DNA from 2 places in the Rhizobium sp. WW_1 genome. Region 1 is predicted to be linked to the other one. Evidence: riboswitches for the same ligand, from Rfam matches in the RefSeq annotation. Region 1 holds a riboswitch; the other holds the start of a gene.
What was found. Region 1 has a riboswitch for FMN ahead of BJ928_RS19690 (6,7-dimethyl-8-ribityllumazine synthase). Riboswitches for the same ligand answer to the same signal wherever they lie in the genome.
Positions count from the first base shown of each region.

Region 1 (6,266 bases):
CGGGATTGTCTGCCGACAGAGCGGCCCGCTCGATGGCTTCGGCTATTTTGACGGAAAGAGCGGGGTCGGAGACGGCGCGAGCAATCGTCAGACCACCGCTTAGCGTTGCCAGAAGAACGATGGCACGATCCTCTGCCGTTGTTTCGCCAGGGCTCGTGCTCTCCGGCAGACCGGCGGCGACACCCGCGATCAGCTTTTTCAGCTCCACCGTATAGGCGCGGCGCGTTTCTTCGTCGGCACGCATCACATCGGGGGAAAGGCTCGGCAGCGTGCAGCTGTCGCCGAGATCGCAGGTTCGCTTGTAGCCGAGGTAGAAGCTGGCAAGCGCCTTCAGCCAATCCTTCGGCTGGTTTTGCCTAAGCGTCAGGATCGCTTGACGCAACTCTTCCAATCCTTCCACGACAGCCGTGCGAAACGCTTCGCTCTTGGACTTGAAGTGTCCGTAGAAGGCGCCGTTGGTCACGCCGGCTGCTTTCGTCAGAGCGTCGATGCCCGCGCCGCCGTAGCCTTCCTTGCGAAAGACTTGCCCCGCAGCCGTGACGACCCGCGTCCGGGTTTCTTCCTTATGTTCGGCGCTGTAGCGCATTTTCGCCTCCATTAAGAGTGATCTCTCTTTATCTGTTGCATAGAGAGTAATCAGTGTGTATCGTTAAAGAGTGATCGGTATATATCAATTTCCGTCACAGGTCCAACAAGGAGATATCTAATGCCCATTACACTCACCGTATCCGAAGGGCTGCTTTCATCCGAAGCGCAGGCGCAAGCCTTCGCTGGTTTGACGGATGCGGTTCTCGACGTTGCCGGTCTGACCGGGAATGAATTCATGGCGGCCAATGTCATCGGTTCGATCAATGTACTTCCGGCCGGACATGTGCTGGCCGCCGGAAAGCCGGTTGCGGCTGCCTTTATCGAACTCAAACTGCCCGAAATCGCGCTCGCGACCGCTGAAGCCAAGCGCGCTTTCATTGCAAGGGCAACCGATGTCGTCGAGCAGGCGGCTGAAGGGCGGATCAAGCGCGAGCATATCTGGTCGAACATAGTCTATGCGCCAGAAGGCGCTTGGGGCATTGCCGGGCAGAGCTACAGCAATGCCGATCTGGTCGATGCCATCACAGCTGCCGCAGTGCCTGTGTTCGAGGCTCATCGCGCGTGACGTGAGATAATCGATATCAATACCGGGCGGTCGCGTCGGCCGCTCGTCCCCACAGCAACAGGAGGCAGGACGTGCAACTCGCCAATTATCTGTTTTTCACGATGGGCTGTGAGGAAGCACTTGCCTTCTATACTGCCTGCGGGCTCGGCCAGGTGGTATTGTTGATCCGGCATGGTGCGGATGAAAGGATACCGCTTGCCAACGAGGCAATGCGGGGCAGGGTGATGCACGCTCGCTTTGAGGGACCGGGGGTCTTGTTTTTTGCCTCGGACAATCATGACGCCGAGCCGATGCGCGGCTCTGCGCACATGCTCATGACGGATGATCGCGATAGTACCGACGAGATTTTTGCCCGGCTTGCCGAGGGCGGTATCGTAACGACGCCGCTCGCCGTGCAGCCTTGGGGCAGCTACTACGGCAAGCTGACGGATCGGTATGGCGTGCAATGGATGGTCGATTGTGGAAAGTAGTCCGGTCGTCCGGACGAATTCACATTGCTGTCATGGAGCTCGACTATCAAAGGGGCAGTCAACCCCAACAGCGAGCCCGTCATGACAAACGCAGTCCCCACCTACGCAACCTGGCACACGGAACCGCAGGGCGATATCGCCATGGCGGAATCGCACAGCCCTTATTGGCGCCATTTCATCGAAACCGTGCCGGAGAGGGATTTCTCCTCGAAGACGATCCTGGATTTCGGCTGCAATCGCGGCGGCTTCCTGCGGCTGCTTCATGCCATGCGGCCGTTCCGTCTCGGCGTCGGCATCGATATCGCCTCGGAATCGGTTGCTGCGGCCATTGCTGCCGTCGGCAACATGCCGCTGCAGTTTCATGTCACCACCGATCTGACGCCGTTTGCCGATAGCTTCGATGTGGCCTTCAGTTATGAGGTGATCTATCTGCTGCCGGAATTGAAGCGGCACGCCGAACAGATGTTCGAGGTCATGCGCAATGGCGGCGTCTATTATGCCGTGACCGGCTGCCATAATGAAATGCCGCTCTGGCCGAAATGGCTGGAACTGATCGGCAACAACAGCAATGCGCCGGTGCAGGATCGCTCGCCACAGGATTACATCGATGCTTTCACGGCGGCGGGATTTGACGTTTCGGTCAAGCGTTTCGGCTATGACGGTTTCGTGCGCGCAACCAAGGATCGGAAATATTATCCGAGCATTTTGGATGCGCTGAGCTACCCGGCCGAGTACAAGCTGCTGTTCCGGCTGGAAAAGCGCGTCTGATATGGAGACGATCGATCGCAAGGGCGGCAGTGCCCTTTGGCATCAGATCGGCGAGATCCTGGCGGCTGATATTGCCGCCGGGACGCTTGCTGCCGGCGAGAAATTGCCGACAGAGCCCGAACTGATGCAGCGCTTCGGCGTCAGCCGTTTCACCGTGCGTCAGGCACTGGGGCATCTGGAGCAGCGCGGGCTGGTGCGTGCCGAACAGGGGCGGGGAACCTTCGTCCACAGAGGCGTGCTCGACTATACGCTGTCGAAGCGGACCCGCTTTCACAAGAACTTGATCGAGCAGGGTTTCGAGCCTGGCGGCGAATTGCTCGTGCATGAAATCGTAGCGGCGACGGAGCGCGTTGCCGGCTATCTGAAGCTCGCGGTCGGAACGCCCGTCATACATCGTCGCGGCGTGATGACGGCCGACGGCATTCCGGTCGAACTGGGCGATTCCTATTATCCGGCCGAGCGCTTTCCCGACTTCGACAAGGCCAGATTGCAGCATTCGACGATCTCGGCGGCGCTCGCCAGCTACGGCGTTACCGACTACGAGCGGTTGTCGACCGAGATTGAGGCACGGATGCCGACGGCGGAGGAGGCGCGGATTTTGCGCCAGCCGAAATCAACGCCGCTGCTCGTCACCCGCAAGGTGGACGCAGACGCTACCGGCATGCCGATAACCTATTCGGAATCGGTTTGGCCGGCCGAACGCACCACGTTCAATGTCGATCTCAGGTAGGAGCCCCGGGAGCCGCTAGGGCACCCCGCACGCGCAGGCTAGCGGTGGGAGAGGATATTGACCACCTTGCCGAAGGGATCGCGAACATAGAAACGGCGAACGCCCCAGGGCTCATCCGTAAGGTCATATAATATGCCGAAACCCATGGTGGTGGCGCGCTGATAGACCGTATCGACATCGTCAACTTCGATCGAAAGATCGGGGACGACGGTACCTGAGCCGCCTTCGCTGGCGACGCTGAGTTGCGGCACGGTTGCCGCTTCCGACGCGAAGGTGACGATCCAGCCGTGGTCCATGACGATGTCGAGGCCGAGCAGGTCATGATAAAATTGCCGAGCTGTCGCGGGATCGGCGGCAGGCAGATTCGGGATGATGCGTAGGACGGTCACTGACGTTTCTCCCTCGTGATGTGGAGGCGGGCTTGCGCCTCGCCTCCTCGGTGCTGGTTCAGACCGTGACGGCCGGCAGCAACTTTGCGCGTTCGTTGAGGATATGGCGGCAGGCGCTCGCCACTTCACGGCCCTTGATGATGAAATGTTCCTTGAAGAACTGGATATGCGCTTCTGACTCCTGGAAATGATGCGGCGTCAGCACGGCCGAGAGGATCGGAACGCCGGTATCCAGCTGGACACGCATCATCGCATCGAGAACGGTATTGGCAACGAACTCATGGCGATAGATGCCACCGTCGACAACGAAAGCGGTGGCGACGATCGCGGAATAGCGGCCGTTGCGGGCAAGGGTCTGTGCATGCAGCGGAATTTCCAGTGCGCCGGGAACGTCGAAGATATCGATCGGCGATGCGCCTTCTGTCGTCTGCCATTCGGCGACGAAGGAATCGACCGAGCGATCGACGATGTCGGCATGCCAGCGGGCCCGAATGATCGCAATGCGGCTCGGCTGGGTAGAGATAGAAATGGTCATGAATTTTGCCTTTCAAGGGTTGTTGTCAATTATCCCTTGGGCGAACACGCATGCACGCAGCGCTCCCCGCGCGGAGGAGGTGCGACCTGCTTGCTCTCTTCCATCCGGACTATACCGTCGGCTCCGGCCTCTCACCGGATCTGCTGACCCTTCCGAAAGCTCGGAAGGCGCTCGCGGGCTCGGGGAAAATCCCCATACCGCCGGTGGGGAATTGCACCCCGCCCTGAGAACATGTGGACTATAAATGCATTTGCGCAGCGAAATCAAAGAAAAACGCCGGGCTTTTGGCCCGGCGTTCGCGAATAATTTTCCAAACTGTCTTCCAGCTCAGGCTTGTGCTCAATCCTGAATGACGAGCAGGTCGGCCGAGGCGAAACGCAGCGTTACCTTCTCGCCCACACTCGGAGGCATCATGCCGGGGCTGTTGAACATGTCGAAGGAAATCGTGTTGCCGGCAACGTTCATCCGCGTGCGGATGACCGAGCCCAGGAAGTGGGCCGAGGAGACCTCGCCGGTCAATGCGGTATCACCCTTGGCCGATTCCGCCAGCGAGCCGGCTTCTGGGCGCAGGGCGAGCGATACGGTATCGCCCGGCTTGTAGGCCGTAACCGACTGCTTCAGGGTGACGCCCTGATCACCGATCATGATGCGGTTGCTATCGGGGTCGACGACCTTGCCTTCGATCAGGTTCAGCGTACCGACGAATGAGGCGACAAAGCGGGTGGCCGGCGTGTTGTAGATCTCGAAGGGCGTGCCGATCTGATCGGCGCGGCCGGCATTCATCACGACGATGCGGTCGGAGATCGACAGCGCCTCTTCCTGATCGTGCGTCACGAACACGGTGGTGATGCCGAGCTGCTGCTGGATCGCGCGGATTTCCTCGCGCAGCGAGATGCGGATCTTCGCGTCGAGAGCCGAGAGTGGTTCGTCAAGCAGCAGGACCTGAGGCTTGACGGCGATGGCGCGGGCGAGCGCGACGCGCTGCTGCTGGCCGCCGGACATCTGATACGGATAGCGGGCGGCAAGATGATCGAGCTTGATGAGAGCAAGCATCTCTTTCACGCGCTTGTCGATGTCGGGCTTTGCCATGCCGGCAACCTTGAGGCCGAAGGCGACGTTGTCATGCACCGTCATGTTCGGAAACAGTGCATAGGCCTGGAAGACCATGCCGATATTGCGCTGGTTCGGCTTCAGCGCCCGCTGATCCTTGCCGTTGATCGACAGATTGCCGGCGGTCGGGGTTTCGAAACCGGCGATCATGCGCAGCACGGTCGTCTTGCCGCAACCCGACGGTCCGAGGAAGGAGATGAACTCTCCCTTCTCGATGTTCATGTTGAAATCGTGAACGACGTGGACGTCGCCGAAGGACTTCTTGATGTGGGTGAGTTCGAGAAAAGCCATGGTGAGGAGCCTTACGCCTTAATCGGAGCCATTTTGGAGAAGCGGGAAACGAGCTGCAGGAAGCCCATGCTGAGCCAGGTAACTGCAAGCGCGATGATGGCCAGTGCCGAGGATTGATAAGCCTGGTTGGCGCCGACGAGCTGCATGTAGGGGCCGAAAGCCGGCCGGTTGAGCAACGATGCCATTGTGAATTCGCCCATGACAATCGCCAGCGTGATGAAGGCGCCGGAAAGGACACCGCTCATGACATTGGGGAAAATGCAGCGGAACATGATGGTCGTCCACTTCGCGCCAAGGCTTTCCGCCGCTTCCGTCAGGGTGCCGACATCGATCGTGCGCATCGCCGTATCGACCGAACGATACATATAGGGGAGCGACAAGACAATATAGGAGCAGACGAGAAGGAAGTTCGTCGTCTGTTCGAAGCCCGTCAGAGGCAGGATCGATGACGAATTATAGAGGCGCAGATAGCCGAAGACGATGACGATTGCGGGGATGACGAGCGGCATCAGGGTGATGAATTCGACGATCGGCCGGATCTGCGGCAGGCGAAGCCGGACCCAATAGGCCGTCGGCACGACGAGCAGCATGCCGACGATGATGGTCAGCACCGCCATCAGCATCGAATAGCCGAACGCGTAAAGGAAGCGCGAGTCGGAAAAGACCGACGCATAGGCGTCGAAACTATAGGCATTGCGGCGCATGCGCAGCGAGAATTCCAGCGTGCCGATGAGCGGAACGATGAAATAGATGGCGCCGATGACGACCGCGATCCAGGCAAGGAATTTTTGCAGCTTCATTTCTGCCACCGTTCTGCGCG
Region 1 is NZ_RAIN01000006.1:326,636-332,901, forward strand. It holds gene BJ928_RS19660 (TetR/AcrR family transcriptional regulator) at 1-586, opposite strand, end outside; gene BJ928_RS19665 (Tautomerase enzyme) at 707-1,153, shown strand; gene BJ928_RS19670 (VOC family protein) at 1,225-1,623, shown strand; gene BJ928_RS19675 (class I SAM-dependent methyltransferase) at 1,705-2,391, shown strand; gene phnF (phosphonate metabolism transcriptional regulator PhnF) at 2,393-3,121, shown strand; gene BJ928_RS19685 (VOC family protein) at 3,160-3,510, opposite strand; gene BJ928_RS19690 (6,7-dimethyl-8-ribityllumazine synthase) at 3,569-4,045, opposite strand; FMN riboswitch at 4,134-4,280, opposite strand; gene BJ928_RS19695 (ABC transporter ATP-binding protein) at 4,385-5,446, opposite strand; gene BJ928_RS19700 (ABC transporter permease) at 5,458-6,246, opposite strand; gene BJ928_RS19705 (ABC transporter permease subunit) at 6,243-6,266, opposite strand, start outside.

Region 2 (6,266 bases), on a different contig from region 1:
TCGACGCTGTTCGGCATCGACCGGCGCCGGATGTATTCCGTTGCGGCGCAGAGCACTATGTGCTGCGTGCCTAGAGGCCGTGCGACCAGTGCATTGACGTCAGGGAGGTCTCCAATCCTAACGGCGAGATCGATGCCGGAGCCAGGAAGGTCCACTGGCTCAGTCGAGCTGGATATTTCCAGCGAGAGTGCCGGCCACCGCCTACATAGCTCGTATAGCGCCGGAGCGATGATCTTCGCCCCGAACAAAGGAGGAAGACTGACGACCAGCCTGCCGGACGGCTCCTGCCTGAGATGTGCGATCTCCGCCTCCGCCCTCGAAATGTCTGTTCGGGCCTGCCTGCAGACATCCCGATAGACGATGCCTTCCAGGGTGAGGTTGAGACGCCTCGTCGTTCTTTGGAACAGTCTGATGCGCAGACGGTTTTCAAGACGCCCCACCGCCTTGGCAGCCGCGGATGGCGACAGGCGCAGACGCTCGGCGGCGGCGGAAAAGCTTCCACTTTCACAGACCGCCAGGAACACACCGATTTCGTCGCCAGGATGATGAGCCATACCAAAGATTACCGAATTTAATTCCTAAATTGGCGGAATTTTACGCTATTTTCTAGCCATACAGGCTGCAATATTCTAACTCCATGGAAAACACACGCACATATGCAATCATCGGAGGAACGTCCGGCATTGGTCGCTCCCTTGCCCGCATGCTCGTCGAACGTGGGGATCGCGTTCTTCTCGGCGGGAGGTCTCATCAAAGGCTGGACTCAACCTTGAAGGAACTGGGGCAGCGGACGTCTGGCCGGGTCGTCGATATAACCGACCGCGCATCGTTAGAGATTTTCTTTCGCCAATCGCCGCGCCTGTCAGGCCTCTTCACACCGGCCGCCACCTACGTCACCGGCACCTTTGCAAGCGGAGCGCTCGAGAGCAGCGAGGAACTGTTCCGGGCAAAATTCTGGGGCCAATACTGGGCGGTGCATTCTGCATTGCCATATCTTAACCCCGACGCATCGGTCGTCTTGATGTCGGGAGCAGCCTCCGTCCGGCCAATCGGTGCTCCGGCCTATGCTGCATGCAATTCGGCCCTTGAAGGGCTGGCTCGTGGACTTGCGCTGGAACTTGCACCAATAAGAGTGAACTGCCTCTCGCCTGGAACCACAGACAGCGATCTCTGGCGGAACCGCCCCGACGACATCCGTAACAGCGCCTACGACCATTGGAAGACGCTATGCGCTTTGAAGCGTCCGGGAACCGTCGAGGAGCAGGCACAGGCCGCGCTGTTCCTTCTGGACAACGGCAACATGACCGGCAGCACCCTTTACTGCGATGGAGGCTACACCTTGCGATAACAGCCCAAAACAAATCAATTGATCATGTCGATGAAGCATCGTTTATAAACGGCGGCAGTTGAAGCTTCGCTTGGTGGTGGATGACGCTGCGCAAAGGGATGACGCCTCGCCCGAACTTCCCCCGGCCAAACGTTGGAGGATGCGGCACAATGGGCGGCCCCGTCGGGTGCGAGCGCACTCCTGTTCAACTTCAGCAAACCCGAAGTCATGCACAGCGGCACCAACCTCCAGATCGGCGTTTATGGCAATGCGTTCGAAGGGGAACAAGACGAGCCAGCCGCCAACGAGATCCCTCATGCGACAGAAGAGGACCTAAATGACGACGCCTATTCATGGGCCGATGCCGCTGTGACGATGGTCGGCGCCCGCGGGATCGGCGCCGATGATATTCATCGGCTGAAGAAGGCTCTCCTGAGTTCTCAAGAAGAGTAGGAGAGCCCTGCCTTCAGCATTCACATCCGCGGGCCGGTATCTGAAAACGATCAGGCAGCCTTGAAGGGAGCAACCGCAGACCTGTAGGCAATCAGATCTTCGATCGTGACAAGATGGAGACCATGCCGTTCGGCGAAAACCTCAAGCTCGGGAAGACGGGCCATCGTGCCGTCGTCATTCGCCACCTCGCAGATGACGCCGGCCGGCGAAAGGCCAGCGAGCCTGGCAAGATCCACGGCTGCTTCCGTGTGACCTGGACGCGACAGGACGCCGTTTGGGTGCGCGCGAAGCGGGAAGATATGGCCCGGCCGGGCAAACTCCTCCGGACGCGATCCGCACCGGACGAGAGCCCGAACCGTGGCAGCTCTGTCAGCGGCGGATATTCCGGTCGTGGTTTCCGGGATATAGTCGACCGATACGGTAAACGCGGTCTTCAGGACTTCGGTGTTGCGCGGCACCATCAGCGGAATATCGAGCTCGTCGAGCCTTTCGCCCTCCATCGGAACGCAGATGAGACCACGGGCATGGTTCATCATGAAGGCGATTGCCTGCGGCGTGACCGCTTCGGCAGCAATCACCAGATCACCTTCATTTTCGCGGTCTCGATCATCGACAACCACAATGATCTCGCCCCGCGCAATCGCGGCGATCGCATCTTCAATTTTCGAAATTGCCATTTTCCTGCCTTTCAAGGGTTGCCGCTTGGAACGGCGTGCATGGCCGGTTAAAGCCACCATTTTCCCTTGGGCGAACAAGCATGTGAACGCCACAATGAAGCAGCGTCTCCTGCGTTGCTCTCTTCCATCCGGACTATGACCGTCGGCTCCGGCATCTCACCGGATCTGCTGACCCTTCCGGCAACCGGAAGGCGCTCGCGGGCTCGAGGAAAATCCCCATACCGCCGGTGGGGAATTGCACCCCGCCCTGAGAACAATTGGAAGATAAGAGATCGATGCCTCGTTCCGCAAGAGGCATCGATCTCCGAATTGTCGAAAATCCGGTCCGCCCGTTGAACGCACCGTTCCTGATTGTCGAACTAAGACATGATCAGGCCACCGTCGACATTGATCGTCTGGCCGGTAATATAGGCCGCATCGTCGCTGGCAAGGAAAGTGACGAGACCTGCAACGTCTTCGCCCGATCCGGCCCGTTTCATCGGAATGCCCTCGACCCATTCCTTCATGAGCTCGCCGGGACCGTAATTGCCCAAGAGCTTGCCCCAGGCTTGATCATTATACGCCCACATATCGGTTTCGATGATGCCGGGGCAGAAGGCGTTCACGGTAATGCCCTCGGTCGCGACTTCCTTTGCCAAGCTCTGGGTAATGCCGACGACGCCCATCTTCGATGCAGCATAGTGCGGCGTGTAGATGAAGCCGTCGCGCGCCTGGCCGGAGGCGGTATTGATGATCCGGCCGCCTCGACCATGCTTGCGCATGCGGGCGATCGCCTCCTGGGCGCAAAGGAAGACGCCCTTGGTATTGACGGCCATGACCTTGTCCCATTCGCTCTCTGTCATATCCTCGACACGGGCAATGGTGATGACGCCGGCATTCTGGATCGACACGTCGACGACGCCGAAAGCCGCTTCGGCAGCCTCGTAAAGACCCTTCACGCTGACCTTGTCGGTTACATCGCCAACGAAGGAAATCGCCTTTCCGCCGCCGGCCTTGATCCCATCGGCAACCGCATGGATGGAATCCTCATTGGCCGAGACCACGAGATTGGCACCCTCGCGCGCGAACCGCTTGGCGATCGCCGCGCCGATACCGCGGCTCGCGCCGGTGATGACGACAGTCTTGTTTTCGAAGCGAAGCATTTCCCATTCCTTTTGCGGTATTGGCTAATGACGGCGCCATGAAATGGTCGATCGCGCCACCTGTAATTTGCGACTTCAGTCGGCTGCCAGGATGATCCCGGCGAACTCCGATGCCTTCAGCGACGCCCCTCCGACGAGAGCGCCATCGACGTTGGAAACGCTAAAGATCGCCTTTGCGTTCTGGGCCTTGACCGAGCCGCCGTAGAGGATCCTGACCCGGCCTCCGTCATCTCCCAGCCGCTCCTTGAGCATCTGCCGAATGGATGAGTGTATTTCCTCGATCTGTGCAAGGCTCGGAACCTGCCCAGTACCGATCGCCCATACGGGTTCATAGGCGATCATCGTGTTCGAACTGGTTGCGGTGTCGGGAATCGATCCTTCAAGCTGCGCACAGACCACCTCAGCCGCCCTCCCCTCGTTTCGTTCTGTTAGCGTTTCTCCGACGCAAATTATGCTCGCCAGTCTTGCTTTGTGGACTGCGGCAGCCTTACCCGCGACTACGCCATCCATTTCCCCGTAGGCGGCGCGGCGTTCGGAATGTCCCAGGATGACAAAGCGGGCGCCGATTTCGGCGAGCATCTCGGCAGAGACGTCCCCGGTATAGGCACCCATGGTCTGCGCGTGGCAATCCTGCGCGCCGACGGTAATCGCCGAACCTGCAGCACATTCGGCCGCCTTTTCCACCAGCGTGAAGGGTGGGCAGACGACGATGTCGCACGTCACCTTGCCCGTTAATCCCTTCAGCACCTCGATCTCAGCCAGGGAGGAAGCGAGACCGTTCATTTTCCAGTTGCCTGCAATCAGTTTCCGCATGACGTCACCAGCAGCAGAAGCCGCCGTCGACGAGCAGGTCGACGCCCGTCACGAAGCTCGCGGCATTCGATAGCAGGAAGACGGCGGGACCGACCATCTCATCGACGGTCGCCATGCGCTGCATCGGCGTCTGCTCCTCGAAGAGCTTGGTCTGGTGGACCATCTCCGGACGCGTGTTCATCGGCGTTGCAGTATATCCCGGCGAGATGGTGTTGACTCGGATGCCGCGGCCGACCCACTCCATCGCGAGCGACTTCGACATGTGAATCACGCCGGCCTTGGAAGCGTTGTAATGCGCCTGGCTCAGGCCACGATTGACGATGACGCCGGACATGGAGGCGATGTTAACGATCGATCCGCGTCCATTTTTCAGCATGGCGCGCGCTTCTGCCTGGCATGACAGGAAAACACCCTTCAGATTGATATCCATCAACGTCTGATACTGGTCCTCCTCCATTTCCTCTGCCGGCTTGGCATTGGCGATGCCGGCGGCGTTGACGGCAAGCGTCAGTGCCCCGAGCTCCGCCTCGGTGCGGGCAACCGCCTCCGCAAGAGAAGATTTGCTGGTGACATCGGCCGCAATCTGGAGGAAACGGCGACCGGCCGCCTCGATATGCGAGGCCGTGTTCGCCAGGCCATCATCGGAGCGGCGATCAAGAAGTGCGACGTCGGCGCCGCATTGTGCCAGGCCGATTGCGATGCGCTGCCCGATGCCGCTTCCAGCTCCGGTCACGAGCGCGACCTGTCCGCGGAGATCGAAAAGTTTCGGGGCGTTCAGAGTGATGTCCGACACCGCTCTTCCTTTCTATTTGTCTATATTGTCGCAAGTTCCATGACGGAGACATCGTTAGCCTCGTCACGATTGAGAATGCCTGCCTGTTTGCCCTGGGCAAGCACGAGAATTCGGTTGGAGACGCCGAGAACCTCCTCAAGATCGGAGCTGACGACAATGACGGCCACGCCCTGCTTGGCGAGGTTGACGATGATGTCGTAGATGCTGGCTCGGGCGCCGACGTCTATGCCTCGGGTCGGCTCGTCGAGGACCACGACCTTGGGATCGCGCATCAGCCATTTGGCGATGACGACCTTTTGTTGGTTGCCGCCGGACAGGTCGGAGGCATATTGCTCGGCGCGGCCCTTGACGCCGAACTTCGCCACGGCCTTTTCGGCGAAGTTGCCCTTCATGCGCGAGGTAATCCAGCGCCCACCGAGCCTGTCGAGATTGGCGTAGACGATGTTCTCGCTGATGCGATGGCCGACGACGAGGCCCTGTTCCTTGCGATCCTCGGGTACCATGACGATGCCCTTTGCGATCGCATCTGCCGGGTCGCGAAGCTTGAGTTCTTCGCCCTCGAGCCTGATCGAACCGGCGCTTGTCGGATCTGCTCCGGAAATGGCACGCACGAGTTCCGTGCGGCCGGCACCGACCAACCCGGCAATGCCGAGAATCTCGCCGGCCCGAACATCGAACGTCACATCCTGGAAGGACCCGTCAGGCGAGGTCAGTCCGTTGACCTGCAGCACCGCCCGGCCCGTCGGCTCGGGAAGCGTCGGGAACAGCCGGTCCAGCGAACGGCCGACCATGCTCTCGACGATGGTCCGAACCGGGGTGGCACTGTCGGCAAACTCCTGGACACGCTCGCCATCACGCAGGACGACAATGCGATCGGTGATCTGCTTGATCTCCTCCATGCGGTGCGAAATGTAGATGATGCCGACACCTTCTGACCGGAGCTTTCTTACCTGCTCGAACAGGGCCTCCGTCTCTGCTCCTCCGAGCGCGGCGGTCGGTTCGTCAAGGATCAGCAACTTGGCATTGAGGGCCAATGCCTTGGCGATTTCGATGAGCTGCTG
Region 2 is NZ_RAIN01000017.1:68,381-74,646, reverse strand. It holds gene BJ928_RS31490 (LysR family transcriptional regulator) at 1-554, opposite strand, end outside; gene BJ928_RS31485 (SDR family oxidoreductase) at 638-1,348, shown strand; partial or broken gene BJ928_RS31480 (homocysteine S-methyltransferase) at 1,475-1,780, shown strand; gene ribB (3,4-dihydroxy-2-butanone-4-phosphate synthase) at 1,831-2,457, opposite strand; FMN riboswitch at 2,570-2,716, opposite strand; gene BJ928_RS31470 (SDR family oxidoreductase) at 2,817-3,599, opposite strand; gene tpiA (triose-phosphate isomerase) at 3,675-4,412, opposite strand; gene BJ928_RS31460 (SDR family oxidoreductase) at 4,417-5,205, opposite strand; gene BJ928_RS31455 (sugar ABC transporter ATP-binding protein) at 5,226-6,266, opposite strand, start outside.
Region 2: linked by a shared signal. The riboswitch ahead of ribB (3,4-dihydroxy-2-butanone-4-phosphate synthase) and the one ahead of BJ928_RS19690 (6,7-dimethyl-8-ribityllumazine synthase) in region 1 are both predicted to bind FMN.